3 regions of the Pseudomonas sp. SMSB3 genome follow, and region 2 is predicted to be linked to each of the others. Evidence: predicted binding sites of a transcription regulator. Region 2 holds the regulator's gene; each other region holds the start of a gene.
The links. Region 2 encodes FliA, which starts transcription of late flagellar genes. Its sites were predicted from a motif close to CTAAAGTTTNNNNNNNNNNNGCCGNTAA; they were not measured.
Positions count from the first base shown of each region.

Region 1: flgM (flagellar biosynthesis anti-sigma factor FlgM) is a predicted target of FliA. The motif match lies at 4,255-4,282, and genes of this name have one in related genera.
Region 3: motA (flagellar motor stator protein MotA) is a predicted target of FliA. The motif match lies at 2,051-2,078, and genes of this name have one in related genera.

Region 1 is NZ_JBKGGV010000021.1:11,951-22,149, reverse strand. It holds gene flgC (flagellar basal body rod protein FlgC) at 1-279, opposite strand, end outside; gene flgB (flagellar basal body rod protein FlgB) at 283-690, opposite strand; partial or broken gene ACLEJW_RS22295 (T6SS immunity protein Tdi1 domain-containing protein) at 965-1,382, shown strand; gene cheR (protein-glutamate O-methyltransferase CheR) at 1,527-2,354, opposite strand; gene ACLEJW_RS22285 (chemotaxis protein CheV) at 2,407-3,336, opposite strand; gene flgA (flagellar basal body P-ring formation chaperone FlgA) at 3,415-4,167, shown strand; gene flgM (flagellar biosynthesis anti-sigma factor FlgM) at 4,319-4,633, shown strand; gene ACLEJW_RS22270 (flagella synthesis protein FlgN) at 4,684-5,151, shown strand; gene ACLEJW_RS22265 (flagellar brake protein) at 5,232-5,975, shown strand; gene ACLEJW_RS22260 (MFS transporter) at 6,101-7,444, opposite strand; gene ACLEJW_RS22255 (glutamine synthetase family protein) at 7,573-8,814, opposite strand; gene bkdR (Bkd operon transcriptional regulator BkdR) at 8,956-9,441, opposite strand; gene ACLEJW_RS22245 (3-methyl-2-oxobutanoate dehydrogenase (2-methylpropanoyl-transferring) subunit alpha) at 9,638-10,199, shown strand, end outside.
Region 2 is NZ_JBKGGV010000007.1:42,496-52,694, reverse strand. It holds gene motD (flagellar motor protein MotD) at 1-593, opposite strand, end outside; gene ACLEJW_RS13295 (flagellar motor protein) at 597-1,337, opposite strand; gene ACLEJW_RS13290 (protein-glutamate methylesterase/protein-glutamine glutaminase) at 1,337-2,464, opposite strand; gene ACLEJW_RS13285 (chemotaxis protein CheA) at 2,512-4,707, opposite strand; gene ACLEJW_RS13280 (protein phosphatase CheZ) at 4,720-5,508, opposite strand; gene ACLEJW_RS13275 (chemotaxis response regulator CheY) at 5,527-5,901, opposite strand; gene fliA (RNA polymerase sigma factor FliA) at 6,010-6,750, opposite strand; gene fleN (flagellar synthesis regulator FleN) at 6,747-7,580, opposite strand; gene flhF (flagellar biosynthesis protein FlhF) at 7,674-8,981, opposite strand; gene flhA (flagellar biosynthesis protein FlhA) at 8,993-10,199, opposite strand, start outside.
Region 3 is NZ_JBKGGV010000010.1:44,805-55,003, forward strand. It holds gene ACLEJW_RS16885 (rhodanese-like domain-containing protein) at 1-433, opposite strand, end outside; gene ACLEJW_RS16890 (HDOD domain-containing protein) at 477-2,012, opposite strand; gene motA (flagellar motor stator protein MotA) at 2,143-2,994, shown strand; gene motB (flagellar motor protein MotB) at 2,998-4,026, shown strand; gene rsgA (small ribosomal subunit biogenesis GTPase RsgA) at 4,076-5,107, opposite strand; gene orn (oligoribonuclease) at 5,234-5,776, shown strand; gene ACLEJW_RS16915 (trimeric intracellular cation channel family protein) at 5,901-6,512, shown strand; gene queG (tRNA epoxyqueuosine(34) reductase QueG) at 6,543-7,607, opposite strand; gene ACLEJW_RS16925 (NAD(P)H-hydrate dehydratase) at 7,672-8,532, shown strand; gene tsaE (tRNA (adenosine(37)-N6)-threonylcarbamoyltransferase complex ATPase subunit type 1 TsaE) at 8,529-8,993, shown strand; gene ACLEJW_RS16935 (N-acetylmuramoyl-L-alanine amidase) at 9,005-10,199, shown strand, end outside.

The sequences.
Region 1 (10,199 bases), on a different contig from region 2:
GGGCTCGTACCGCGCCTCCAGCGTGCTCTGGTCTTCGACGATGCCTTGCACCTGCACGCCCTGCCCGGCCTGGCCCTGGTCTTCGAACAGCGACTGGCCGACGCCGGCCTGGGCATTCTGGAAGGTGGTGGCGAACACCGGGTGACGGGCGCGGTAGGTCTGGTCGATGCTCGAAGAGACGGTCTCGGCGTTGGCGATGTTGGAGGCGACGGTGTTGAGGCGGGTGTTCTGCGCGCTCATGCCACTGCCGGCAATGTTGAAAACACTGGAAAGGGACATGGATTACTCTCCGCGCAGGGCCGACACCAGCCCTTTGAATTTGCTGTTGAGCAGGGTGAAGCTGGCCTGGAAGCCGATGGCGTTTTCCGTGTAGTTGGACTGCTCGATGTGGGCGTCCACGGTGTTCTGGTCGATCGACGGCTGGGTCGGCACCCGGTACTGCATGCTGTCATCGGCCATCGCCAGGCCTTCGGCCTCTATATGGCGGCTGTTGGTGCGGTCCATGGCGAAGCGGCCGTTCTGCTGCTTCTGGCTTTCGGCGGCGAGTACCGACGAGAAGTCCATGTCACGCGCCTTGTAGTTGGGGGTATCGGCATTGGCGATATTGTTGGCCAGTACTTCAGCGCGCTGCGCACGAAAGCCCAGGGCCTTTTCATGAATGCCTAGCGCCTTGTCAAAACTGATGCTCATGTCGGGAAAACCTTCGAAGGTAGGCCGCAATGGTCGTTGGCCAATCTTTAGCAAGGGCTGTGCCAGATTTGCGAAGGCGCGGAATTGCTGGGCTGCAGGGAGCCCGGCAGCGACCGGATGCCAGAAAAGCGGCAAAGTGCTTCCGCCTTGAGGAGCAAAAGCGGCAAATAGCGGGCGGCCACGGCGGCAAAGCAAAAAATTGACGGCAGTGACGGATGAGCCCTGGGCCATTTGATGCAACCAAGCATGACCACCGGCCGAGGAACAGCGGTCTTGGCTCGAAGATACGGCACTCGAACATCAAGACGCTTATCATCTCATCGCTAGAAGCGCTTTCGGCGACCTTTACCTATGGAGGGAAAACCGGCGCGTCGGTCACACTATCAAGCGTGAGTGCTCACTATAGCTTCCATCGCGACTGCTTAACAAAAGAAGAGCTCGAGACGGAGCTCCAAGGCTTTATCCTTTCTGCACGAGTCGAGCCCAACGATTTCAACGATCTGTTCAAGCCGGCCTTGAAAGAACTGGGCCAGCTCAACCATGACGAGATGTACGGTTTTTTCCCTGCCCTCATGCTGGGCGGCTCGGATCAACTCAAGTTCTTGAAGAACGTCAGCGCCGCAGAGCATTTGATCTTCCTTTCCCAATTCACAGACCTGGAGCCGTATTTTTTCTTCGAAGTACCGACATGAGCAAGGCTTCCATGCTCTCGCACTCGGTGCCGCTGGCAGCAGCAGCACGCAAGGCAGAACGTGGTGTACAACCCAACCTCGAATGCCGCCAGCGCGGCGCTCGAGGGGGTGGGCATGTCAGCGCAAACCAGGCCCACCTGCCGCTCACTTGGCCTGGTAAATGATCCCCGGGCTGCACTGGACCATCTGGTAATGGTCGGGCAACCCGTTCAGCGCCTCGGAGGCACCGAGGAACAGGTAACCGCCCGGCTTCAAAGTGCTGTGGATACGCATCAGGATGTCCTTCTTGACCTGGGCCGAGAAGTAGATCAGCACGTTGCGGCAGAACACGATGTCGAACTTGCCGAGGCTGGCGTAGCTGTCGAGCAGGTTGAAGGAGCGGAACTCGACACGGCTGCGGATCGCCGGCTTGACCGCCCAGCGGCCGGGGCCCTTGGTGTCGAAGTAGCGCTGCAGGCGCTCCTGGGACAGGCCGCGAGCGATTGCCAGGCTGTCGTATTCGCCAGTTTTGCAGTTGGTCAGCATCGACCCGGACAGGTCGGTGGCGACGATCTGTGCGCCCATCTTCAGTTGGCCAAGGTTGCTGCGCTCGAATTCATCGATGGCCATCGAGATCGAATACGGCTCCTGGCCCGAGGAGCAGGCAGCCGACCACATGCGCAGGCGCTGGCCCGGGTTGTTGCGGATGAACTCGGGGATGACCTTGTTCTTCAGCACCTCGAAGGGATAGGTGTCGCGAAACCACAGGGTCTCGTTGGTGGTCATGGCATCGACCACCTGCTCGCGCAAGCCGCTGCGCGGTTGGGTCTGGATGCGCTGCACCAGCTCGCCGAGGCTCTTGATGCCCTGCTGTTCCATGAGCTTGTTGAGACGGCTGGAGACCAGGTACTGCTTATTTTCGCCCAGCAGGATGCCACAGGCTTTTTCCAGGAAGACCCTGAACTGTTCGAATTCCAAATTACCCGTAGACACTGCTGCCGCCTCTTTTCAATCAGTGGTGCCGGGGCGCACTGCCCCGGCCGCCTCAATGCGTTGCCTTGATCCGATCGACCACCCGTTGGGCCAGGTCGTCCGGCTTGAACTTGGCCAGGAAGTCATCGGCCCCGACCTTCTTCACCATCGCCTGGTTGAATACCCCAGACAGCGAAGTATGCAGGCAGATGTGCAATTTTTGCATGCGTGGATCGCTGCGGATCGCCGCTGTCAGGGTATAGCCGTCCATCTCCGGCATCTCAATGTCGGAGATCATCATCAGAAACTCCTCTTCAGGCTTCTTGCCGTCGTCCACCAACTTGCGCAGGTAGTCCAGGGCCTGACGACCGTCGTTGAGCGCCACCACCTCGACCCCCACCGTCTGCAGGCAGCGGCTGACCTGCTTGCGCGCCACCGACGAATCGTCGACGGTCAGCACCCGCAGCAACGTGGCCTTGTCCTGCACCTCGGCATCGATCACACCGGCAGACACCGACTCGGAGGACGGCGCGACTTCAGCCAGGACCTTTTCCACGTCGATGATCTCGACCATGCGATTGTCCACACGGGTGACCGCGGTCAGGTAGTGATCGCGCCCGGTGCCCTTGGGTGGCGGATGGATCTCTTCCCAGTTCATGTTGACGATGCGCTCGACCGAATGCACCAGAAACCCCTGGGTCTTGGTGTTGTACTCGGTGATGATCACGAAGCTGCTGCGAGTATCTTCGGTCAACCCCGGCAAGCCGGTGGCCATCGACAGATCGAGGATCGGAATGGTCGCCCCGCGAATGTTGGCGACGCCGCGCACCACCCGGTGCGAGCGCGGCAACAGGGTCAGCTCGGGGCACTGCAACACCTCGCGAACCTTGAACACGTTGATGCCGTACAGCTGCGCCCCGTTCAGACGGAACAGCAGCAACTCCAGGCGATTCTGCCCCACCAGCTGCGTGCGCTGGTTGACTGAATCCATTACCCCCGCCATGCCTGACTCCTTATGCGTTGTGCCTTTTTTGTGCTGCATGCTCAGTAAGTCGGCACGGGCTTTGCTTTTTTGAGCGCCATGTACACGAAAACGACAAATTCCCGACGACTGACGCACCCGCTGAGCAGCTGGCTCGCCATGGTGTGCCTGTTGCTGCCCGGCGTTCGCACATTGGCGAACGCGGTAACCTTGCCTGAACAGCTTATCGGTGTCACCCAAGGGTTTCTTGAGTTCGCCGTGGAAGATTATCTGGCCAGCACCCAGACAGCGGGGCGCTACGAGATCCAGGTCAGCTCGCTGGACCCGCGCTTGCGCATGCCGCTGTGCAGCCAGGACCTGGACGCCTCCCTGGAAAGCCCGGCGCAGCCGATCGGCCGGGTGACCGTGCGCGTGCGCTGCGACAGCAGCGCGCCATGGACCGTCTTCGTCCCGGCCACGGTGCGGCTGCTGCGCGAGGTGGTGGTGGTGACCCGCCCGCTCAAGCGCGACAACGTCATCGGTGCAGGCGACGTGGCGTTGCGCGAGCGCGATGTCGGCACGCTGACCCAAGGGTTTCTCACCGACCTCGACCAGGCCGTGGGCATGAAGATGCTGCGCCCGACCGTGCTCGACCAGGTATTGACCCCGCAGCACCTGGAGCAGGCCGAGGTGGTGCGCAAGGGCGACCATGTGGTGATCACCGCCCACGCCGGCGCCTTGAGCGTGCGCATGCCCGGCGAGGCGCTGGCCAAGGGCGGCCAGGGCGAGCAGATCCGCGTGCGCAACCTGAACTCGCAACGGGTGGTCAAGGCCCGCGTCACCGGCCCCGGCCAGGTCGAGGTAGCCATGTAGATTGCGCTGGCGGTGTTGAACCGCTTTTCCTAAACTGTGTCGGAAACAGGGTCGCGGGCTTGCTGACAGGCAGCCATGCATTTGCGCCTAAAGTTTCTTTCGGGTTGGCCGAAAACAAGGCAAGCGTCCAAGAACCCAGAGGTTTCCGATCATGGTCATCGACTTCAGTCGTTTGAATAACTCTCCGTCCATCAATGGCGGCGTGCGCGGCACCGCCGCATCTGGCACCGCCGAAAAGCCCGGCGCCAGCCCGGAAGCGGCGAAAAGCGCCAGCGCCAGCGGAGAAGCGGTACACCTCAGTCAAGAGGCACAGCAGTTGCAGAAGGTCAGCGACCAGCTGCGCGAACAGCCTGTGGTCAACAGTGCCCGGGTGGCGCAGTTGAAGCAGGCTATCGCCGACGGCAGCTACCAGGTCGATGCCGGCCGGGTCGCCAGCAAACTGCTCGATTTCGAAGCCCAGCGCTGACCGTTCGGCGCGCTGACTTCACGGACGCTATCCAAAGCCAAGAGTTAGCCATGCACGACATCACCCTGCTGCAACTGATCGAAGACGACATTGCCCCGGCCCAGGAACTGCTCGAATTGCTCGAGCAGGAATCGGTAGCCCTGCATGGGCGCGACATGACGCCGCTGGAAGGCATTCTGGCGCGCAAGCAGTCGTTGATCGTTCTGCTCGAGCAGCAAGGCATGCGCCGCAATCACCTGTTGACCAGCCTCGGCCTGAGCGCCGACCGTGCCGGTGTACAGGTGCTGGCGGCGCAGTCGGACAACGGCGAGCTGATCCTGCAGCAACTGCAGGTGCTCAATGACCTGATCAATGACTGCCAACGGGTCAACGAGACCAATGGCAAGATCATCCAGGTGCAGCAACACGTCACGGCCAATCAGATCCGCATCCTCCAGGGCGGTGAAGCACCGTCGCTGTACGACAGCCGTGGCACCACCTCTCCACTTGCCAAGCCCCGGGCGCTCAGCCAAGTGTGATTATTCCTATCATGGCACGGAACATACTGGCAAAATGCCGTTAATTGCGTGTGTCGTTTTTGCCTGGAGATTGATAACCCGTGTTCAATGAGACCGATGCCCCGCAACCGCCGAAGGTGCTGAACACGCCCTTGGAGATCGCGGCCAACCTGCGCCAGCTGCAAGAAGCCCATGATCCACTGATCATCACCTTCCATGAGCGCAGCCAACGGTTCCAGAGCTACGTGGTTCACGTGGACCGTGACAGCAATACCATGGCGCTGGACGAGATGATCCCGCGCGATGGGGAAAAATTCATCGAGAATGGCGAGCCGTTTCGGGTCGAGGGCTTCCATGATGGCGTGCGTATCGCCTGGGAATGCCAAAACGGCCTGGCGGTGTCGTCGGTCGATGGCAACCGTTGCTACCGCGGCGCGATGCCCGAAGAAATGACCTACCACCAGCGCCGCAACGCCTTTCGCGCCGCGCTGAAGCTGTCGCAGCTGGTCGACATCATCCTCGACGGCAGCTACCTCAAGGGCAATGGCGCCCTGCGCGGCAAGTTGCTCGATATCTCCGCCACCGGGTGCAAGCTGCGCTTCGATGGCAATGTCGAAGAACGCCTGCAGCTGGGCCAGGTCTATGAGCGCTTCAAGGCCAGCAATCCGCTGGGCTTGATCGACACCATGGTCGAACTGCGCCACCTGCATTTCGAGGAGCGCATCAACACCACCTTCGCCGGGGTCCGCTTTCATAACCTGAGCGGCCAGGCCCAGCGCAAGATCGAGAGCTTCGTCTACCAGCTGCAGCGCGAAGCACGGCGCTTCGACAAAGACGATTATTGATCGCACAACGCCGCTCGCTTCGATTGGGGCCGCCTGGCGGCCCTTTCGCCACACAAGGCTGCTCCCACAAGCTGGACTGGCCCCGAAAGGCAGGACAGTTTTTCCCTGCCGCCTGAGCCCTGCGCTCAACCCGATCGGCTGAGCGGGTCATCCGCGGCTACATCGATCACCGGCTCAGGCTTGTCGTCACCCTCGGTGTCCTCCGCCGCTACCGGCGTCTGCATCACATCCTGCACCGTCTGCTCATCGACCCGTGGATCGAGCGCTGCCGACAGCGGCGAACCGGCCGCAGGCATGGCCACGTGGCCCAGTGGCGCATCCTGTACCTGATGCAGCCCGGTGACCGCCTTCGGCCGAATGCGCCACACCAGCACCAGGGCAAAGAAGGCGAAGAACGCATAAAGCATCTGGGCACCAAGCAGCTTCATCAGCACACCTGCGGCGAGCGGGCCGATACAAGCCCCCACGCCGTAGGTCACCAGCAGCATCGCGGTCAGCGACACCCGGCGCTCGCTTTCCACGTGGTCATTGGAAAACGCCACCGCCAGTGGATACAGGCAGAACTGCAGCAGGGATACCACGAAACCAATGCCGAACAGCAGCTCCAGCGGCACGCTGGGCAACAGCGCCAGGGGCGCCGACGCCAGCGCCAGCCCCACCGCAACGCTACGAATCAGCACCGCCCGATCATAGCGGTCCGACAGCCAGCCCAACGGCCACTGCACCACCAGCCCGGCGAAGATGCAGCTACCCATGAACAGACCGATCTGCTCGGTCGACAGGCCCTGGCTCGAGGCATACAGCGGGGCCAGACCATAAAACGAACCGACGATCAAACCCGACCCGAGCACCGTGCTCAGCGACTGCGGCACACGCTTGATGAAGAATTTCGGCTCCATCGGCGCCGGGCGCAGCGGCGCCGGGTGGATGCGCCGGGTCATGGCCACCGGCACCAGGCACAAGGCAAAGCACATGGCGACCAGCATCAACAGCTCAGGGCCCAGTTGCGGGTGCACCACCAGGATCAGCTGGCCGAGCACCAGGCCCAGGTACGAGGCGATCATGTAGCCACTGAATACAGCCCCGCGGTACTTGGCCTCGGCCTGCTCGTTGAGCCAGCTTTCGATGACCATGTACTGGCACATCATGCCCAGGCCGACGATCATCCGCAGCCCCACCCACACCGGCAGCCAATTGGTCAGGCCGTGGCCAAGCACCGCGGCGCCGACGATCCCGGCGCAGGTGGCATAGGCACGGATATGCCCGACCCGGCCGATCAAGCGGTGGCCGATCTTGCCGCCCAGGGCCAGGCCGAAGTAGTTGGCTGCCATCAAGGCACCGACCCACAAGCTGTCGACATGATCGGCGGCCAGGCGCAGCGCCAGGTAGGTACTGAGCAGACCGGAGCCGATCAGCATCATCAAGGCGGCGAAATACAGCGACTGAAAGGGCTTCCAGATGTTACGCATAAGTCCCGTCGAGCTCCTTGGGTCCGGTGACGATGGCCTGGCCAGCATAAAAGCAAAACGGCGCCGGTGCAGTCCCCCTCCGGGCAATTTGCCCAAGCGGGGCGTGGCCAGTGCCGGTTGTGTCGCGCTCAGGCCTGTGCTGCCAACACCCGCCGCTCCCAAGGCGTGATTTCGTTGAAGAAATCCGTCAGCTCGAGGGTTTTGCTGGCAACGTAGCCTTCGATGAACTCGCTGCCGAACAGTTCCCGCGCCAGTGCATTGCCCTTCAGGCGCTCCAGGGCCGCATGCAAGGTGCACGGCAATACCAGGTGATCAGGCACGACGAACTCGCCCTGAATCGCCGCAGTCGGCTGCAGACTCTGCTCGATGCCGTGCAACCCGGCCGCAAGGCTCGCGGCAATGGCCAGGTACGGGTTGGCATCGGCGCCAGGCAAGCGGTTCTCGACCCGGCGCGCGCTCGCGGCACTGGCCGGGATGCGCAGGCCGGCTGCGCGGTTGTCCTCGGACCAGCACGCGTTGTTCGGCGAGGCGTAGGGGTGGCAGAGCCGTTGATAGGAATTGACGTTGGGCGCGAACAGCGCGGTGAAGTCGGCCATGCAGACCTGCTGGCCTGCGATGAAGTGATGGAACGCTTGCGTGGCCTGGCCCTGGGCATCGCTGAAGACGTTGCGCCCCGAGGCGATGTCGACCAGGCTCTGGTGAATGTGCATGGAGCTGCCGGGGGTGTGCGCCAGCGGCTTGGCCATGCACACCACGCTCAGGCCGTGCTTGAGCGCCACTTCCTTGAGCAGGTGTTTGAACAGGAAGGTCTGGTCGGCCAGCAGCAGCGGGTCGCCGTGCAGCAGGTTGATCTCGAACTGGCTCACGCCCATCTCGTGCATGAAGGTGTCGCGCGGCAGGCCCAGCGCCGCCATGCACTGGTAGACCTCCTGGAAGAACGGGCGCAGGCCATTGTTGGAGCTGACGCTGAACGCCGAGTGACCGAGTTCGCGGCGGCCATCCTTGCCTAGCGGCGGCAGAAAGGCTTGGTGCGGGTCACTGTTGGGGGCGAAGACGAAGAACTCGAGCTCGGTCGCCACCACCGGCGCCAGGCCGTGGGCGGCATAACGGGCGATCACCGCCTTGAGCAAGCCCCGCGTGGACAAGCCCGAAGGGCTGCCGTCGAGTTCGTTGGCGTCGCAGATCGCCAGGGCCACGCCCTCCTCGCTCCACGGCAGCCGGTGCACCTGGGAAGGCTCGGCGACCAGCGCCAGGTCGCCGTCATCGCTGCCGTAGAAACGCGCCGGTGGGTAGCCACCCATGATGCATTGCAGCAGGACCCCGCGGGCCAACTGCAAGCGACGACCTTCGAGAAACCCCTCGGCGGTCATCACTTTGCCGCGCGGGACACCATTGAGGTCGGGCGTGACGCATTCGATCTGGTCGATGCCCTGCAGGAGCTCGGCAACCGAGCGATGGGCGGCGGTGGTCATGACGCGGGTCCTTGTCGTTATAGGCTGACAACACCATAGCTACTCGCGCAGCGCCATGCCATTGGCCGGCAACGGCAAGGCGGTCTTGTAGCGCACCTGCTTGAGGGCGAAGCTCGAACGGATATTCGCCACGCCCGGCAAGCGCGTCAGGTAATCGAGAAAACGCTCCAACGCCTGAATGCTGGGCAGCAGCACCCGCAGCAGATAGTCCGGGTCGCCGGTCATCAGGTAGCACTCCATCACCTCGGGCCGCTCGGCGATTTCTTCCTCGAAGCGGTGCAGGGCCTGCTCGACTTGTTTCTCCAGGCTGACGTGGATGAACACGTTGACATCCAGCCCCAGTACTTCAGGTGACAGCAGGGTCACCTGCTGGCGAATCACCCCCAACTCCTCCATGGCCTTGACCCGGTTGAAACAGGGCGTGGGTGACAAATTCACCGACCGGGCCAGTTCCGCGTTGGTGATGCGGGCGTTTTCCTGCAAGCGGTTGAGGATGCCGATATCGGTTCGATCGAGCTTGCGCATGAGACAGATTCACCGGTTTCTTGTGGTTATGCGGAATGTTTATCTTCCCTGCCCGACAAAGGCAATCAACTTGAGAGAAAAATTCTCCTGTGCTGTCACTACCATGTAGGTATCGCTGACCTGCCAGTCACAAGCCGGCAATCAGCGGCGGCCGCTTCAAAGCTCACAAAAACAATCACGAGCGAGCGTTATCAGCATGAACGAGTACGCCCCCCTGCGTTTGCATGTGCCCGAGCCCACCGGCCGGCCAGGCTGCCAGACCGATTTTTCCTACCTGCGCCTGAACGACGCAGGCCAGGTGCGCAAACCGCCCATCGAGGTCGACGCTGCAGACACTGCAGACCTGTCGTACAGCCTGATCCGGGTGCTTGACGAGCACGGCAACGCCCAAGGCCCCTGGGCTGACGACATCGACCCGCAGATCCTGCGTCAGGGTATGCGCGCGATGCTCAAGACGCGCATCTTCGACAGCCGCATGGTGGTTGCCCAGCGCCAGAAGAAGATGAGCTTCTACATGCAGAGCCTGGGTGAAGAGGCCATCGGCAGCGCGCAGGCCCTGGCGCTCAACCGCACCGACATGTGCTTCCCCACCTATCGCCAGCAAAGCATCCTGATGGCCCGCGACGTGTCGCTGGTAGAGATGATCTGCCAGTTGCTGTCCAACGAGCGCGACCCGCTCAAGGGACGTCAGCTGCCGATCATGTACTCGGTGCGCGAAGCCGGCTTCTTCACCATCAGCGGCAACCTGGCCACGCAGT
Region 2 (10,199 bases):
CTGGCCGCCCGCGCCGCCGACAATTCCCAGTTGGTCGGGTACTGCGCAGTGCGAATCGGCAGGTTGTCGGTAAAGCCCTCGACATGCACCGGGTTGGCGAACGGCTTGAGGATGTTGCCGACCTTCTCGATGATGTCGAACGCCTTGTCGCTGGGCATGGCATCGCCACTGCCGAACAGCAAGGCCGAGTTGAGCTCGATTTCCACCCACAGCTCGTTGCCGCGCACGGTCATCTGGTTGGAGCTGATCAGGTCGCCGAAGGCGGCGCGCACATCATCGCTGATGCGCTTGAGCGGGTCGACGCTGGCCTGCCCAAGGCCGGCATCGATCTGCTCGCTGTCGCGGATCAACGGCTCGGCGGGTTTGACGCTCAGCGGCTGCTCATCGCCGATGGGGATCGGCTTCATGCTGCGCTCAGGGTCGTTGAACACCCCGAGCAGGGCCTGGGAGATGACCTTGTACTTCCCCTCGTTGATCGAGGAAATCGAATACATGACCACGAAGAAGGCGAACAGCAAGGTGATGAAGTCGGCGTACGACACCAGCCAGCGTTCGTGGTTTTCATGCTCTTCGGTATGACGGCGGCGACGCATCGGTTACTCCATGAAGCCTTGCAGCTTCAACTCGATCGAGCGCGGATTCTCACCCTCGGCGATCGACAGCAGGCCCTCGAGCAGCATTTCGCGGTAGCGCGACTGGCGCAGCACGATGGCCTTGAGCTTGTTGGCCACCGGCAGCAGGATCAGGTTGGCACTGGCCACGCCATAGATCGTGGCGACGAACGCCACGGCGATGCCGTTACCCAGTTGCGACGGGTCGGCCAGGTTGCCCATGACATGGATCAGCCCCATCACCGCGCCGATGATGCCGATGGTCGGCGCATAACCGCCCATGCTTTCGTACACCTTGGCCGCTTGGATATCACGGTTTTCCTGGGTCAGCAGGTCTACTTCGAGAATGCTGCGAATCGATTCGGGCTCGGCGCCGTCGACCAGCAGCTGCAAGCCCTTGCGTGCATACGGGTCCGGCTCGCCATCGGCCACCCCTTCCAGGCCCAGCAAACCTTCCTTGCGCGCCACCAGGCTCCAGTTCACCACGCGGTCGATGCCGCCTGCCAGGTCGACGCGCGGCGGGAAGAAGATCCAGCGCAAGATCTGCAGCGCGCGCTTGAACGCCGACAGCGGCGACTGCAGCAAGGCGGCGGCCAGAGTACCGCCAAGCACGATCAGCCCGGCCGGGCCATTGAGCAAGGCGCCGACATGCCCGCCTTCGAGGAAATTGCCGCCTACGATGGCGACGAACGCCAGGATCAGGCCAATCAGGCTGAGCACATCCATCAGACACAGGCCTCGACCAGGTGCTTGCCGATTTCATCCAGGCTGTAGACCGCATCAGCCAGGTTGGCCTTGACGATGGCCATGGGCATGCCATAGATCACGCAACTGGCTTCATCCTGCGCCCACACGGTACTGCCGCCCTGCTTGAGCAGGCGCGCACCTTCGCGGCCATCGGCGCCCATGCCGGTGAGGACCACCGAAAGCACCTTGTCGCCATAAGACTTGGCCGCCGAGCCAAAGGTGATGTCCACGCAAGGCTTGTAGTTCAGGCGCTCGTCACCGGGCAGGATCTTCACCGCGCCGCGGCCGTCGATCATCATCTGCTTGCCGCCAGGCGCCAGCAATGCCAGGCCCGGGCGCAGCATGTCGCCGTCCTCGGCTTCCTTGACGCTGATCTTGCACAGCTTGTCCAGACGCTCGGCAAAGGCCTTGGTGAACGCGGCAGGCATGTGCTGGATCAACACGATCGGCGCCGGGAAGGCGGCCGGCAACTGTGTCAGTACACGCTGCAGCGCCACCGGGCCACCGGTCGAGGTGCCGATCGCCACCAGTTTGTAGGGCTTGCGCTTGGGTGCGGGCGCGTGCGCCGCAGCAGCAACCGGGGCACTGCTACGCGGCGGCAGCGCACTGCGCGTTGGCGCTGCACTGGCGGCGCTGCTGGCCGGGGCATGGCTGCTGGCTGGCGCGGTGACGGCTGGGGCATGGCTGGCGTAGCCGCCAAAGCGGCGATTGCTGCGTGAGATCGTGTGGACCTTCTCGCACAGCAACTGCTTGACCTTGTCGGGGTTGCGCGAAATGTCTTCGAAGTTCTTCGGCAGGTAATCGACGGCGCCGGCATCCAGGGCGTCGAGGGTCACGCGCGCGCCTTCGTGGGTCAGCGACGAGAACATCAACACCGGCGTCGGACAGCGCTGCATGATGTGCCGCACTGCGGTGATGCCGTCCATCATGGGCATTTCGTAGTCCATGGTGATGACATCTGGCTTGAGCGCCAGCGCCTGGTCGATCGCTTCCTTGCCATTGGTGGCAGTGCCGACCACCTGGATGGTCGGATCGGCCGAGAGGATTTCCGAAACGCGGCGGCGGAAGAAACCCGAATCATCCACCACCAGGACCTTGACTGCCATAAACACTCCATTAGACGGCGCACCCGGCCAGGGCATGCCGCCGAAAATCAGATACGCCGTGCCGCGTAACGCTTGAGCATGCTCGGCACGTCGAGAATCAGCGCGATGCGACCATCGCCAGTAATGGTGGCGCCGGACATGCCTGGGGTGCCTTGCAGCATCTTGCCCAGTGGCTTGATCACCACCTCTTCCTGACCGACCAACTGGTCGACCACGAAGCCGATGCGCTGGGTGCCCACCGACAGGATCACCACGTGACCCTCGTGCTGCTCTTCATGCACCTGCCCCTGCACCAGCCAGCGCTTGAGGTAGAACAGCGGCAAGGCCTTGTCACGCACGATCACCACTTCCTGGCCGTCGACCACGTTGGTGCGCGACAGGTCGAGGTGGAAGATCTCGTTGACGTTGACCAACGGGAAGGCGAAAGCCTGGTTGCCCAGCATCACCATCAGGGTCGGCATGATCGCCAGGGTCAGCGGCACCTTGATGACGATCTTCGAACCCTGGCCCTTGGCCGAGAAGATGTTGATCGAACCGTTGAGCTGGGAAATCTTGGTCTTCACCACGTCCATGCCGACGCCGCGGCCGGACACGTCGGAAATCTCGGTCTTGGTCGAGAAGCCCGGGGCGAAGATCAGGTTGTAGCAATCGGACTCGCTCAGGCGGTCGGCGGCGTCCTTGTCCATCAGGCCCTTTTCCACGGCTTTGGCCCGCAGGATGTTGGGGTCCATGCCCTTGCCGTCATCGGAGATCGACAGCAGGATATGGTCGCCCTCCTGCTCGGCCGACAACACCACGTGGCCGGTTCTGGCCTTGCCCGCGGCCTCACGCTCGTCGGGCATTTCCACACCGTGGTCGACAGCGTTGCGCACCAAGTGCACCAACGGGTCGGCCAGCGCTTCGACGAGGTTCTTGTCGAGGTCGGTTTCTTCGCCCACCAGCTCCAGGTTGATCTCTTTCTTGAGCTGGCGCGCCAGGTCGCGCACCAAGCGTGGGAAGCGGCCGAAGACCTTCTTGATCGGCTGCATGCGGGTTTTCATCACCGCCGTCTGCAGGTCGGCGGTGACCACGTCGAGGTTGGACACGGCCTTGGACATGGCCTCGTCACCGCTGTTCAGGCCCAGGCGCACCAGGCGGTTACGCACCAGCACCAGTTCGCCGACCATGTTCATGATCTCGTCCAGGCGTGCAGTGTCTACCCGAACCGTGGTTTCCGCCTCGCTGGCGTGTTTCTCAGGCGTCGGAGCGGCAGCGCGGGCAGGCGCGGCCGGCTTCGCCGCAGGGGCTGGAGCCGGTTGTGCCGCAGCCTTGGCCTGGGCTGGCGCCGCTACCGGCGCGGCGGCCGGCGCAGGCGCCTGGGCAACGGCGGTGTCGCCGGAAAACTTGCCTTTGCCATGCAGTTGATCGAGCAACGCTTCGAACTCGTGCTCGGAAATTTCATCACCGGCAGTGGGCGCAGGGGCAGCCTGTTGCGCGGCAGCTACCGCCGGCAGGGCATCGGCCTGGAAGGTGCCCTTGCCGTGCAGTTGATCGAGCAGCGATTCGAATTCGGCGTCGCTGATTTCGTCGCTGGCAGGTGCAGCCACGTCGCTTGCCGGCTCGGCAACGACTTCTGCACAAAACTGGCCCTTGCCGTGCAACTGGTCGAGCAGCGATTCGAATTCGGCGTCGGTGATGTCGTCACCTGCGCCGCTGACGGTCTCGCCCTGCAGCTGGACATCGAATGCCGCCGCTTCGGCCTTGACCGCATCGAGCGAGTCGAGCAGTTGCTCGAACTCGGTGTCGGTGACATCCGCCTCGGCCGCTGCCGGTGCCGGCGCAGCCTCTGGCAGCGCTGCTGGCGCATCGAGGCTGGCAGGCTCGGCCAGGCGTGACAACGCTGCCAGCAACTCGGGCGTGGCCGGGGTCACGGCGCTGCGCTCGCGCACCTGGCCGAACATGCTGTTGACCGTGTCCAGTGCTTCAAGCACCACGTCCATCAACTCGGCGTCGACCCGGCGCTCACCCTTGCGCAGGATGTCGAAGACGTTCTCGGCGATGTGGCAGCACTCCACCAGCTCGTTGAGCTGGAGGAAGCCGGCGCCCCCTTTTACAGTGTGGAAACCGCGAAAGATCGCATTGAGCAAGTCGGCATCGTCGGGTCGGCTTTCCAGCTCGACCAGTTGCTCGGACAGTTGCTCAAGAATTTCGCCGGCTTCTACCAGGAAATCCTGAAGGATTTCTTCATCGGCGCCGAAGCTCATTAAACGTGCTCCTTAAAAACCCAGACTGGACAGCAGATCGTCGACGTCGTCCTGACCGGACACAACGTCTTCTCGCTTATCGGCATGAATCTGCGGACCTTCACCCCGAGTCGGATGTTTTTCTTGATCTTTTTCAGCACGCAACTGCTGGTGGTCATGTTCGATGCCGGCAAAACGGTCGACTTGACTGGCCATCAGCACGAGCTTGAGCAGATTGCTTTCCACTTCGGTGACCAGCGCGGTCACGCGCTTGATCACCTGGCCGGTCAGGTCTTGGTAGTCCTGGGCCAGCAGAATATCGTTGAGGTGGCCGGCAACCTTGCGGTTACCCTCGGCGCTGTGCGTCAGAAAACTGTCGACGCGCTTGACCAGCTCGCGAAACTCCGGCGCTGCCACCTCGCGGCGCATGAAGCGCTGCCAATCGACACTCAGGCTCTGCGCCTCGGTGGCCAGATCGTTGAGCACCGGGGTGCTCTCTTCCACCAGGTCCATGGTGCGGTTGGCCGCACCTTCGGTGAGCTTGACCACGTAGGACAGGCGCTCGGTGGCGTCGGTGATCTGCGAGACTTCTTCGGCCTGCGGCATGTGCGGGTCGATCTGGAAACTGACGATGGCGCTATGCAGCTCGCGGGTAAGCTTGCCGACTTCCTGGTACAGGCCACGGTCGCGGGTCTGGTTGAGCTGGTGAATGAGTTGCACCGCGTCGCCGAAGCGCCCGCGTTCCAGGCTCTCGACCAGCTCCTGGGCATGTTTCTTCAGGGTCGACTCGAACTCCCCCAAAGACGTCTGTGATGATTGCATGGCGCCCCCTGACGTGGCTCAGCCGTTGACGCGCTCGAAGATCTTCTCGATCTTTTCCTTCAGCACCTGGGCAGTGAATGGCTTGACCACATAGCCGTTGACGCCCGCCTGGGCGGCTTCGATGATCTGGTCGCGCTTGGCCTCGGCGGTGACCATCAGCACCGGCATGGTTTTCAGGCGGTCGTGTGCGCGCACCTTGCGCAGCAGGTCGATTCCGGACATGCCGGGCATGTTCCAGTCGGTGACCAGGAAGTCGTAATGGCCGCTCTCGAGCATCGGCAACGCAGTGGTGCCGTCATCGGCTTCATCGGTGTTGGTGAAGCCCAGGTCACGCAACAGATTCTTGATGATCCGCCGCATCGTCGAGAAGTCGTCAACGATGAGGATTTTCATGTCTTTGTTCAAGTAGACCTCCAAGCAGTCTCAAACGCGCTCGGCCCCGAGCGCGCGCATTCATTCAATTCGGTACAACGTGGAAAACGACTGCAACGACCCTCGGGCTCAACGCGCCCGCCATTCCCCAAGGCGGCTGCGCAAGCGCGCGGCGCACTGGCTGTGCAGCTGGCTGACCCGCGATTCGCTGACCCCCAGCACCTCACCGATTTCCTTGAGGTTCAGCTCTTCGTCGTAGTACAGCGCCAGCACCAGCCGCTCACGCTCCGGCAGATTGGCGATCGCGTCGGTCAGGGCAGCCTGGAAGCGCTCGTCTTCCAGATCGCGCGACGGCTCGACCTGGCCACTGACGCCATCCTCATGCAGGCCTTCGTGCTCGCCGTCCTGCAACAGGTCGTCGAAACTGAACAGCCGGCTACCCAAGGTATCGTTCAAGATCCCGTAGTAATCATCGAGACTCAATTGGAGTTCGGCAGCAACTTCATGATCTTTAGCGTCGCGGCCAGTTCTTGCTTCCACAGCACGCATCGCATCGCTGACCATGCGCGTATTACGGTGCACCGAACGCGGCGCCCAGTCGCCCTTGCGCACCTCGTCGAGCATGGCGCCACGGATACGAATACCGGCATAGGTCTCGAAGCTCGCGCCCTTGCTGGCGTCGTACTTGTTGGCCACTTCCAGCAGGCCGATCATGCCGGCCTGGATCAGGTCCTCGACCTGGACGTTGGCCGGCAGGCGCGCCAGCAAGTGGTAGGCGATGCGCTTGACCAGCGGCGCATAGCGCTCGACCAGCTCGTACTGGGCATCCTTGGACGCCTTGCTGTACATCTTGAAGCCGCTTGCGCTCATAGGACCGGTCCTGCGCTGGTGGGCTGCACCAGACGCTCGACGAAGAACTCAAGATGACCGCGCGGGTTGGCCGGCAATGGCCAGCTGTCGACCTTCTGCGCAATGGCCTTGAAGGCCAGCGCGCACTTGGAACGCGGGAAGGCCTCGTACACCGCACGTTGTTTTTGTACGGCCTTGCGCACGCTCTCGTCGTAGGGCACGGCGCCGACGTATTGTAAGGCGACATCGAGGAAGCGATCGGTGACCTTGGTCAACTTGGCGAACAGGTTGCGCCCCTCCTGGGGGCTCTGCGCCATGTTGGCCAGAACGCGGAAACGGTTCATGCCGTAGTCGCGGTTGAGCAGCTTGATCAGTGCGTAGGCGTCGGTGATCGAGGTCGGCTCGTCGCAGACCACCAGCAACACCTCCTGGGCCGCGCGCACGAAGCTGACCACCGAGTCGCCGATCCCGGCTGCGGTGTCGATGACCAGCACGTCGAGGTTGTCGCCTACCTCGCTGAAGGCCTGGATCAAACCGGCGTGCTGGGCAGGGGCCAGGTGCACCATGCTCTGGGTGCCGGAGGCCGCCGGGACGATGCGCACCCCGCCCGGGCCCTGCAGAAGGACATCGCGCAGCTCGCAACGGCCTTCGATGACGTCGGCCAAGGTGCGCTTGGGCGTCAGGCCCAGCAACACATCGACGTTGGCCAGGCCCAGGTCGGCGTCCAGCAGCATCACCCGCCGGCCGAGTTCGGCCAGTGCCAGGGACAGGTTCACTGAAACGTTGGTCTTGCCCACGCCACCTTTACCACCGGTGACGGCAATTACCTGTACGGGATGCATGCTACCCATGTTGGTTGTTTACCTTGTCTCGCTTGGCCCCCTGCCACGCGCAACGCGCGATGACGGGTTCCGGAATGTAGGTACTGTGCATACGTTGGCTCCTCAACCCGCACGTCGCGGGTTGTGGTAGAGATCAGCGAACATGTCGGCCATGGCCTCTTCGCTGGGCTCGTCCTGCAATTGCACGTTGACTGCGCGGGTCACCAGCTGGTGCGGGCGCGGCAGGTGCAGATCATCAGGAATGCGCGGGCCATCGGTCAGGTAGGCCACGGGCAGTTCATGGGTGATGGCCAGGCTCAGCACGTCGCCGAGGCTCGCCGTTTCATCGAGTTTGCTCAGGATGCAACCGGCCAGCCCGCAGCGCTTGTAGCTATGATAGGCAGCGGTCAGCACCTGCTTCTGGCTGGTGGTGGCCAGCACCAGGTAATTCTTGGCGGCGATGCCACGCCCGGCCAGGGTTTCCAGCTGCATGCGCAGGGCCGGGTCGCTGGCCTGCAAACCTGCGGTGTCGATCAGCACCACGCGCTTGCGCAGCAGTGGCTCGAGCGCGGCCGCCAGCGACTGCCCAGGGTCGACATAGGTCACCGGCACGTTGAGGATGCGGCCCAGGGTCTTGAGCTGCTCCTGAGCGCCAATGCGGAAGCTGTCCATGCTCACCAGGGCCAGGTTGTGCGGGCCGTACTTGAGCACGTAGCGCGCCGCGAGCTTGGCCAGGGTGGTGGTCTTGCCCATGCCGGCCGGGCCGACCATGGCGATCACACCGCCCTCTTCGATCGGTTCTACCTGGGGCACCTGGATCATGCGGGCCAGATGCGCCAACAGCATGCGCCAGGCCTGGCGCGGTTCTTCGATTTCGCAGGTCAGATCAAGCAATTCGCGGGCGATCGGCCCGGACAGGCCAATGCGCTGCAAGCGCCGCCAAAGGTTGGCCTGCGCCGGTTTCTTGCCCTGCAGCTGGTTCCAGGCCAGCGAGCCGAGCTGCACCTCGAGCAGCTCGCGCAGCCCCGAGAGCTCCGAGCGCATGGCATCGAACAGGCGCGGGTCGACCGCCGCCTGGGCTGGCGCGGCAGGCGCCGCCGGCATGTCAACGTGCGGTTCGATCAACGGCTCGGCGGCGGTCAGGGACTGGCCGGCGAACAGCTGGCGGTTGCCTTCGCTGGCATCGCTGCGGCTGTCCAGCTCGGCCTGGGCGGTGGCGATACGCGATTGGGTCTTGCGCAGCTCTTCCTCGAGCTCGGCGTTGGGCACCCGCGGGGCCAGCGCAGACAGCTTGTAGTCCAGCGCAGCGGTCAGCTCGACCCCGCCGGCGATGCGGCGGTTACCGATGATGGCGGCATCGGAGCCCAGCTCATCACGAACCAGCTTCATGGCCTGACGCATATCGGCGGCGAAGAAACGCTTGACTTGCATAATCCACTACCTCAGCCGTTGGGGCCCACTGTGGCAACGATGGTGACTTGCTTGTTATCCGGTATTTCCTGATACGCCAGAACATGCAAATTCGGTACAGCCAGGCGGCCGAATCGCGACAGCATCGCGCGGATCGGGCCAGCCACCAGGAGGATGGCCGGCTGGCCTTGCATCTCCTGGCGCTGGCAGGCGTCGATCAGCGAGCGCTGCAGCTTCTCAGCCATGCTCGGCTCAAGAAGAACACCGTCTTCCTGACCTTGCCCGGCCCTTTGCAAACTATTGAGCAAGATCTGTTCCAACCTTGGCTCCAGGGTGATAACAGGCAGCTCCGACTCAACGCCGACAATGCTTTGCACGATGGCGCGACACAATCCGACGCGCACTGCGGCGACCAGCGCGGCGGTATCTTGACTCTTGCTGGCGTTGTTGGCGATCGCCTCGGCAATACTGCGGATATCGCGCACCGGTACCTGCTCTGACAACAAGGCTTGCAAGACCTTCAACAGGCCTGACAAGGAAATGACACCCGGTACCAGCTCTTCTGCAAGTTTAGGCGAAGCCTTGGACAGCACCTGCAGCAACTGCTGGACCTCCTCGTGACCGATCAGCTCATGGCAATGCTTCTGCAGGATCTGGTTGAGGTGGGTGGCGACCACAGTGCTGGCGTCGACCACGGTATAGCCCAGCGACTGCGCCTGGGCGCGCTGGGCGATGTCGATCCACACCGCTTCCAGGCCGAAAGCCGGGTCGCGGGCAGCGATGCCGTTCAGGGTGCCGAACACCTGGCCGGGGTTGATCGCAAGCTCACGGTCGGGGTAGATATCGGCTTCGGCGAGAATCACGCCCATCAAGGTCAAGCGGTAGGCGCTGGGCTGCAGGTCGAGGTTATCGCGAATGTGCACGGTAGGCATGAGGAAGCCCAGATCCTGCGAGAGCTTCTTGCGTACGCCCTTGATCCGCGCCAGCAGCTGTCCGCCCTGGTTGCGATCGACCAGTGGAATCAGCCGGTAGCCAACCTCCAGGCCGATCATGTCGATGGGCGTCACGTCGTCCCAACCCAGCTCCTTGGTTTCCATGGCCCGCTGTGGCGATGGCAACAGGTCCTGCTGGCGCTGCGCTTCCTGCTGCGCGGCGATCCTGCCCTTTTGCTGCTTTTTCCACACCAGGTAGGCGCCGCCAGCGGCGAGCAGGCCGAGGCTGATGAAGGCGATGTGCGGC
Region 3 (10,199 bases), on a different contig from region 2:
GCTCGCTGTGCAGGTGCAGGTGCACCGGGACAGTGCCGGCGGCCGGGACTGCGGTGCTGAGCTGGTCGGCCGGCCAGGCCTGGATGCCGCCGTTGAGGTAGTGATAGTGCGGATGACCGATGACATCGAGCAGCCAGATGAAGCGCCCGGCCCAGCCGCCGCCTTCATCGTCATAGACCACGTAGACGGCGTCGTCTCGGTGCCCCAGTTCGCTGAACAGCCTTTCCAGCTCGCCCAGGCCTGGCAGCAAGCCAGGCGCCGGCGGTTGCCCGAGCTGGGTGCGCTTGCCCTCGACGAAGCGCGCACCTGGGATATGCCCGCTGACATAGCGGTTGGCGCTGCTCAAGTCGACCAGGATCAACTGCGGGCAGTCCAGGCGCGGTAGCAGGTCCGCGGCTTCGATCACCAGCGGCAGACCGGAAAAGTCAGTCATCCACGTTCTCCAGGGGCAAAGAGCAGCGATTGTAGCGCATGCCCTAGGCTTCGCGGTTGCCAAACACCGCCAGCGCCCGCTCGATACATTGCGCGGTTTTACCGAACGCTTGCACGCTGACATCGGCCAGGGGCTTGCCGCCTTGGTCGGCGATCACCAGCATCAACACCTGATCGTTGACCGCCAGCGAACGCAGCAGCACGTGTTCGCTGCGAAACAGCGCGCGTATCGGGGTTGGCAGCAAAGGCGCGAACTGGCCATGGTTGTCAGGCGTCAGGCGCAGTTGACCGGCCTTGCTCAGCAGCCTTTGCAACAGCTTGCTATCGGCGACCGGCAGCGTCACGGCGTCGGCCTGCTTGGGCAAACCGGCGCTCTGCTGCACCCGTAGTACTTCGCTGTTGCGGTCCAATGCCAGTAACAGCACGCGCTGCATGCCGCCAGCGAGCAGGGCGTCGCGTGCGTGCGTGGCCAGGTGCACGGCGTTGGTGAAGCGGCTGGGCTGGGCCAGCAGGTCTTGGCACAGCGTGCGCCAGCGGCCGAGGTCTTCGCTCGACGGCGGTGGTGGCGCGAGCATGTCTGGGTGAGGGCGGCGTTGCTGCCACGGCCAGATCAGCGCTTCGGCCGGATGGAACAGGGCATGTCGGGCATGGCGCCGGGCACTGGCGGCGGCCTGCTGGTGCACTTGTTGCTGCACATCGTCCAACGAAGTCTGCAGGTACAGCGCGGTCAGCAGCTGCCAGCGCAGCAAGTGTGGGTTGTCCCAGCCCACCTGCGCCGCCAGGGCCAGGTTGTTGGCCAGCAGCACGGTATTGGCCGGCTCGTTGAACCAGCGGCGCAGGCCCGGCGCCTCGTCCAGGCGATGCTGCTGGGCGAGCAGGTCGTCTTCACGCGCGATGCTCAGGACCTGGGCCAGTTGCTCACGTTCTTCGAGCAGCAAGCGGTAGCCTTGGGTGACCCAGCGCGGCAGGCGCCAGTGCTCGGCTACTGCCTGGCACAGCGCCATGATGCGCACGCCGAACAGTTCATGTTCGACCTCGGCCGCTTCCTCGCCTTTGTGAATGACCCGCAACTCCCAGGCATCGAGCAGCTTCGGATAGGCCAGCGCCATGGGCCAGAGCGGCGCCAGAAACAGCAGGCTACCCCAGTGGATCTCCTGCCACAGCCGCGCCAGGCGGCTGGCGAACAGCCCACTGGCCTGCTGGGCCGCATGCTGGCTGATCATCAGGAACTGGCACAGCACGGGCGGAATGTCGTCTTCGAGCACTGCCGGCAGGCGCAACAGCAATTCGCGGGTGCGGGTCAGACCCAGGCGGTTGAGGGCGATTTCCAGGCTTTCGGCTGGCTCGGCCTGGCTGGCATTGGCCGGATGATTGGCTTCGCGCATGGCGGACAACACCAGCGCGGGGCTGTCCTGCATCAGTTCGGCGATGTCACGCAACGAGCGGCGGCTGTCATTGATGGCATTCATGACCCGCTCGTAGCTGTGCTTGGGCACCGGGACGCGCAGCCCGTCGAGCAGCTTCACCCAGGCCTCTAGCGTACGCGGATTGTCAGTAGGCACCTTGGATTCCATTGGCATTTTGACATCAGTCCAAACTGGCTTTTCGCTTTGAGTGGCTATAGTCTGGCGCAGTTCTGCCGATAAGTAGAAGAAGAGTTTTAAAGCTCCCGTCCCTCACCCTGACCACGACAGCAAGTGCTTTGATCCTATGGCTAAAATTATCGGCATCATCGTCGTATTCGCGAGCGTGCTCGGCGGATATGTACTCTCCCACGGCAAGATCGCGGCGCTGATCCAGCCGTTCGAAGTGCTCATCATCGGCGGTGCGGCGTTTGGCGCTTTCCTGCAGGCCAACCCCGGTTACATGACCATGCATGTAATCAAGAAGTCGCTGAAGATGTTCGGTTCGCGCTTCACCCACACGTTCTACCTCGAAGTGCTCGGCCTGGTTTACGAGATTCTCAACAAGAGCCGTCGGGAAGGCATGATGGCGATCGAGGGCGATATCGAAGACGCCGCAGCCAGCCCGATTTTCGCCAAGTACCCCGCGGTACTCGGCGATGAGCGCATGACCGCGTTCATCTGTGATTACCTGCGCATCATGTCGACCGGCAACATGGCGCCGCATGAGCTCGAAGGCCTGTTCGACATGGAGCTGCTGAGCATGAAGGAAGAGCTCGAGCACCCCTCCCATGCGGTCAACGGCATCGCCGATGGCATGCCAGGCTTCGGTATCGTCGCGGCGGTACTGGGCATTGTCGTGACCATGGCGTCGCTGGGTGACGGCGATCAGGCCTCGATCGGTCTGCACGTCGGTGCGGCGCTGGTCGGTACCTTCTTCGGTATCCTCGCGGCCTATGGCTTCTTCGGCCCGCTGGCCAAGTGCCTGGAGCATGATGCCAAGGAAGAAATCAACCTCTATGAGTCGATCAAGGCTTCGCTGGTGGCCTCGGCTTCGGGCATGCCGCCTTCGCTGGCGGTGGAATTCGGGCGCAAGGTGCTGTACCTCAAGCACCGTCCGAGCTTTGCCGAGCTGGAACAAGCAGTTCGCGGTCGCTAAGCCATGGAAAACAATCAGCCGATAATCATCAAGCGCGTCAAGCGCTATGGTGGCGGCCACCACGGTGGCGCCTGGAAGATCGCCTTCGCCGACTTCGCCACGGCCATGATGGCGTTCTTCCTGGTGCTGTGGCTGCTGTCCACGGCCACCCCTGAGCAGAAGATCGCCATTGCCGGTTACTTCAAGGACCCGATCGGCTTCTCCGAAAGCGGTACGCCCTACGTCATCGATCTGGGCGGCTCGCCGCAGCTGGCGCCGGACAAGACCATCAACCCCGAGGAGAAGTCCGAGCCGACGCCTGACACCAGCATTCAGCTGGACAAGGACCGGGTCGAGACCATGGCCGAGCAGGTCGAGCGCGAGCGTCTGGAGCTGCTGTTGCAGGAGCTGCAGAACAAGGTCGAGGAAAACCCGCAGCTGCAGAAGTTCAAGGATCAGATCCTCTTCGAGATCACCCAGGACGGCCTGCGCATTCAGATCATGGACGCCGAGAACCGGCCCATGTTCGATATCGGCAGCGCGCGGTTGCAGCCGTATTTCGAAGACATCCTGCTGGCCATGGCCGACACCATCAAGGCGGTGCCGAACAAGATCAGCATCAGCGGTCACACTGACGCCAAGGCCTATTCCGGCACCGGTGATTTCGGTAACTGGGAATTGTCGGCCAACCGGGCCAACGCCGCCCGTCGCGCGCTGGTCGCCGGTGGCTATCCAGACGGCCAGGTGGCGCGGGTGGTGGGCTACGCCTCATCGTCGCTGTTCGACCGCAAGAATCCGTTCAACCCGGTCAACCGCCGCATCGACATCATCGTGCTGACCAAGAAAGCCCAACGCAACATCGAGGGCGAGCAGGGCACGGAGCAAGCGCCGCCAGCGCCGTCGGCCGAAGCTGTGCCTGGCGCAGCCGCGCCCGACACTGCAGCGCCAGCGGATCCTGCAAACCCGGCACCGATGCAGCCGCGGGAGCTGCGGCAGAAGCTGAACATTTTCGAGGATGGGACTTTGAAGATGGACGAAGCCAAGGACCAGTAAACTGCATGGAGCCGCCGTGCGGCTCCATGAATGCCTGACGGCCTGGTTCCTAGTAGCTGTCTTCGGGCAGGCTGGCGATGATCGAGCGGTAGCTGTGCATGCGTTGCGGCTTGATGCGCCCCTCGTCGAGGGCTTTGAGCAGCGCGCAGCCCGGCTCGCGGTCATGCTTGCAGTCGCGGAAGCGGCAGGTGCCGAACAGCTCGCGAAACTCGATGAAACCTTCTTCCACATCGCTGCGGCTGACATGGCCGAGCCCGAATTCGCGGATGCCCGGTGAGTCGATCAGGTCGCCGCCGTTGGGGAAGTGGTACAGGCGCGCGGTGGTGGTGGTGTGGGTACCCTGGCCGGACCACTCGGACAGGTCGCCGACGCGCGTGCCTGCCGCTGGCAGCAGGCTGTTGACCAGCGACGACTTGCCCACGCCGGATTGGCCAACGAACACACTGATGTGGCCGTCGAGCATGTGCTGCAAGCGTTGCATGCCGTCGCCCTGGTGTGCGGAAACTTCGAGCAGCGGGTAGCCCAGGTCGCGGTAGACTTCGAGCAGCGCGTGCAGACCGGGGCCGTTTTCGTCGTCGATCAGGTCGGCCTTGTTCAGCAGCAGCAACGGCCGGATACCGGCATGCTCGGCGGCGACCAGATAGCGGTCGATCAAGTTCGGATGTGGCTCCGGCGCGGGCGCGAAGACGATTACGATCAGGTCGACGTTGGCCGCCACCGGCTTGAGTTGACCGTGGTTGTTCGGCCGGCATAGCTCGGTGCTGCGGGGCATCTGCGCGACGATCACGCCGATGCCCTGGTTGCCGGCGCGCCATACCACGCGGTCGCCGGTCACCAGTGCCGGCAGGTTGGCGCGCAAGTGGCAGCGCACGACCTGGCCTGCGGCTTCGCCATCCTGGGCTTCTACCTCGACCTGCACGCCGAAGTGGGCGATGACCAGGCCCAACTGCTCCGGCCCCAGGTCGCCGCCCTCCAGCTCCTGCAGCACGTGCTGCTCGCGTTTGGCGGCGCGAGCGGCGCGTTCGTTCTGGATTTTTTCGATCCGCCAATTTTGGCGACGATTGAGCTGGCGTTTGGCCATGAACCTTCCAAGGTGGGGCAAGTTGAAAACGGCAGGCAGTTTAGCACGCCGTGGTGCCGACCATTCTGCTTACCTGTGGGAGGCGACGCTAGGCTACTATGACGGCCTATACGAGGAGTTCCGTTCATGCATAACCCACAGAACCTGATCTGGATCGATCTTGAGATGACCGGTCTGGACCCGGACCACGATGTGATCATCGAGATGGCCACCATCGTCACCGACAGCGAGCTGAACACCCTGGCAGAAGGCCCGGTGATCGCCATTCACCACAGCGATGAAGTGCTGGCACGGATGGACGAGTGGAACACCCGCACCCACGGCGCCTCGGGCCTGACCCAGCGCGTACGGGACAGCCGCGTGAGCATGGCCGAAGCCGAAGCCCAGACCATCGCGTTCCTGGAGCAGTGGGTACCGAAAGGCAAGTCGCCGATCTGTGGCAACAGCATCTGCCAGGACCGCCGTTTCCTGTACCGGCACATGCGCGAGCTGGAAAACTATTTCCACTACCGCAACCTGGATGTCTCCACCCTCAAGGAACTGGCCGCCCGCTGGGCCCCGGAGGTGCGCGACAGCTTCAAGAAAGGCGGCACCCACCTGGCGCTGGACGACATCCGCGAATCGATCGCCGAACTGCGCCACTATCGCGAGCACTTCATCAAGTTCTAAGCGGCAAGCTGCAAGCTAAAAGCTAAAAGCCAGGCGGTGCGCTTTGCGCTGGACGGGGTTTTCCAGCCTCCGCGCACCGCTTGCAGCTTGCAGCTAGCAACTTCTTCTCCCCCTGGGTTCTGTCATGTTGTTGATGTTGTATTTGATTGCCATTACCGCCGAGGCCATGACCGGGGCGTTGTCCGCGGGTCGGCGTGGCATGGACTGGTTTGGCGTGGTGCTGATCGCCTGTGTCACGGCGCTTGGGGGCGGGTCGGTGCGGGATGTGCTGCTGGGCCATTACCCGCTGACGTGGGTGAAACACCCTGAATACCTGGTGCTGACCAGTTGCGCGGCACTGTTGACGATTTTCATCGCGCCAATGATGCGGCGCTTGCGCTCGCTGTTTCTAGTGCTCGATGCCCTGGGGCTGGTGGCCTTCACCCTGATCGGCTGCATGACCGCGCTGGAAATGGGGCAGGGCATGCTGGTGGCATCGATCAGTGGGGTGATAACCGGCGTATTCGGCGGCATCCTGCGGGATATCTTCTGCAACGATATCCCGCTGGTATTCCGTCGCGAACTGTACGCCAGCGTATCGTTCGCCGCGGCCTGGTTTTACCTGGGCTGCGTGTACTTCCAGGTGCAGGCTGAACAGGCGACGCTGCTGACCCTGTTTGGTGGATTTCTGCTGCGCTTGCTGGCTATCCGCTTTCACTGGGAAATGCCCAAGTTTCACTACAACGACCAGCAGTAGCCCGGCCAGGCCGGTAAACGGCGCGGGTGGTCAGTCTGCGCCGTGGCGTGCCAGCGCCCACTCGACATGCTCGCGCACCAGCGCCGAATCGTCTTCGCGACGCGCCTTAAGCGCCTCGATCACGGGGATGGTCGACGGCGCATTGCCCAGGCCCACCGCCAGGTTACGCAGGAAGCGCTCATAGCCCGCGCGGCGCAGCGGCCCACCTTCGGTCTTGCGCAGGAACGTGCGTTCGTCCCACAGGAACATCTCGGCCAACTCGGCGTTCTCCAGGCCGTGCCGCGGCTGAAAGTCCTGCTCCTGGCTGGGCGTGGCGAAGCGGTTCCACGGGCAGACGATCTGACAGTCGTCGCAGCCGAACACCCGGTTGCCCATTTTCGAACGCAGCTCCAGCGGAATCGACCCGCGCAGCTCGATGGTCAGGTAGGAAATGCAGCGCCGCGCATCCAGTACGTAGGGGCCGACGAAGGCTTGGGTCGGGCAGATGTCCAGGCATGCCTGGCAGCGTCCGCAATGCTCGCTGACATGCGGCGGGTCGACCGGCAAGGGCAGGTCGACGAACAGCTCGGCCAAGAAAAAGTAACTGCCGGCTTTGCGGTTGAGCAGCAGTGTGTTCTTGCCGATCCAGCCCAGCCCGGCCTGTTCGGCCAAGGCCTTTTCCAGGACCGGGGCACTGTCGACGAAAGCCCGGTAGCCGAACGGGCCGATCGCCTCCTGGATACGGTCGGCCAGAAACTGCACGCGCTTGCGCACCAGCTTGTGGTAGTCCCGGCCCAGGGCATAGCGCGAGATATAGGCCTTTTCGGGCTGGGCGAGACGCTGCGCCATTTGCGTGTCGCCGGGCAGGTAGTCCATGCGCAGCGAAACCACGCGCACCGTGCCCGGAATCAATTGCTCGGGGTGGGCGCGCTTGCTGCCGTGTGCCCCCAGGTACTCCATCTCGCCCTGGTAGCCGGCGTCGAGCCAGCGTTGCAGATGATGTTCATGCTTGCCAAGGTCGACGCCGGCGATGCCAACGTGGGCAAAGCCGAGTTCTTGGCCCCACATCTTGATCGATTGGGCCAGTTGGACGAGGTCGGGTGTAGAAGCAGGCATGGGTGGGCAGGCAATACGGGCTCAGGTGCGTATAATTCTGCCAGACATTGGAGCCTTTGACCCCATGGCGCAGACCAAACACACCGGTAGTACCCCACAAGTGCTCAGTAGCGCCACCGTCGCGCGCCTGCCGGCACGTCCGCTTGATGCGCAAAAAGGCGATTTCGGCCACGTCCTGGTGGTTGGCGGCGACCTCGGCACCGGTGGCGCCGTGCTGCTAAGCGCCGAGGCCGCCCTGCGCTGCGGTGCTGGCCTGGTCAGCGTCGCGACCAGGGCGCAGCATGTGCCTGCTGGCTTGACGCGGATGCCGGAATGCATGTGCCTGGGCGTCGAGTCGGCCAATCAGCTGATGGCGCTGCTCGATCGCGCCTCGGTGCTGGTGGTGGGCCCGGGCCTTGGCCAGGCCGCCTGGGGGCGCAGCCTGCTGTCGGCGGCTGCTACGGCGCGCTGCCCGCAAGTGTGGGACGCCGATGCCCTGAACCTGCTGGCGCGCGCGCCGTTGGCCCTGCCCAGTGGCAGCATTCTCACGCCGCACCCAGGCGAGGCAGCGCGCTTGCTGGGGATTTCCACCGAAGCGGTGCAGGCCGACCGCGCTGGCGCGGCGCGCAAGTTGGCGCGTCGGCATGACAGTGTCTGCGTGCTCAAGGGCGCCGGCACCTTGGTGGCAGACCCCAGCGGGCAGTTGGCCCAGTGCCTGCGCGGGCACCCGGCCATGGCCGGGGCAGGGCTGGGCGATGTGCTGACCGGGGTGCTGGCAGCCTTGCTGGCGCAAGGGCTCGATGCCTGGCAAGCGGCAGGTCTGGGCGTCTGGCTGCACGCCTGCGCCGGCGAGCGCCTGGGTGTAGAAGGTAGAGGCCTGGCGGCCAGCGATCTGGCGCCGGTCATTCGTGAGTTGTTGGAGGAACATTCTGCGTGTCTGGCATAACCCTGTTTCTGGCCGATGAAGCGGCTACGGTTGATTTCGGTGCGCATTTGGCTGCGGTAACTGGCGGTCACGGCGTGATTTTTCTGCAAGGCGACCTGGGCGCGGGGAAAACCACGCTCTCGCGTGGTCTGATCCGAGGCTTGGGCCATACTGGTGCAGTGAAAAGCCCGACCTTTACCGTGGTCGAACCCTACGAGATCGGCGAGCTGCGGGCGTTTCATTTCGACCTGTATCGCCTGGTCGATCCCGAGGAGCTGGAGTTCATGGGCATTCGCGATTATTTCGAGGGCGACCCGCTGTGCCTGTTCGAGTGGCCAGAAAAGGGTGCGGGCGTTTTGCCAAAGCCTGACCTGACCATTACCATAAGCCCCCAAGCGGGCGGCCGCTCGCTTGAGCTCGTGCCGCAGGGGGCTCGCGGCGAGGCCTGGTGCACTGCACTGGCCGCACACCATAAACAGTAAGTGGGGTAGGTATGCGCATACGCGCACTGGTCGCTTTGGTTGGATTGCTGCTGACTGCGGTGACCGTTGACGCTTTGGCCGTTACGCAGGTCAAGAGCATGCGCCTGTGGCGGGCGCCGGACAACACGCGGCTGGTTTTCGACTTGTCAGGCCCGGTGCAGCACAGCGTCTTTACCTTGAGCGCGCCGGATCGCCTGGTCATCGACATCAATGGTGCAACCCTGGCGGCGCCGCTGAACGTGGCCACCTCGAACACCCCCATCAGCAGTGTGCGCTCGGCCCAACGCACCGCCACCGACCTGCGCGTGGTGGTCGACCTGAAGAAATCGGTTACCCCCAAGAGCTTCACCTTGGCGCCCAACGCCCAATATGGCAACCGCCTGGTGGTCGACCTGTACGATCAGGAAGCCGACGCTGTCGCTGCCACCGCGCCGACCCCGCCGCCGACGCCAGTGCCCACGCCTGCAACCACGCCCGCGGTGCCAGTGACCCCGGCCCAGCCAGCCATCAAGCTGCCCCCGGTGCCGAGCGGCAAGCGCGACATCGTGGTCGCCATCGACGCTGGCCATGGTGGCGAAGACCCGGGTGCTTCCGGCTCGCGCGGTCAGCATGAAAAAGACATCGTGCTGCAGATCGCCAAGGAGCTGCAACGCCAGATCAACAGCGAGAAAGGCTATCGTGCCGAGCTGACCCGTACCGGCGACTATTTCATCCCCTTGCGCAAGCGCACCGAAATCGCGCGCAAGAAGGGTGCCGACCTGTTCATCTCGATTCACGCCGACGCCGCGCCGTCGCGCGCCGCCTTCGGTGCGTCGGTGTTCGCCCTGTCCGACCGTGGCGCCACCTCCGAGACGGCGCGCTGGCTGGCGGATACGGAAAACCGCTCCGACCTGATCGGTGGCGCCGGTAATGTCAGCCTCGACGACAAGGACCGCATGCTCGCCGGGGTACTGCTCGACCTGTCGATGACGGCCACGCTGAGTTCGAGCCTGAACGTCGGGCAGAAGGTGCTGGGCAACATGGGGCGGGTGACCTCGCTGCACAAGCAGCGGGTGGAGCAGGCCGGGTTCATGGTGTTGAAATCGCCGGACATCCCGTCGATCCTGGTCGAAACCGGCTTCATCTCCAACAACAGCGAAGCGGCGAAGCTGGCCACGGCCAGCCACCAGCAGGCGCTGGCGCGCTCGATTCATACCGGCGTGCGCC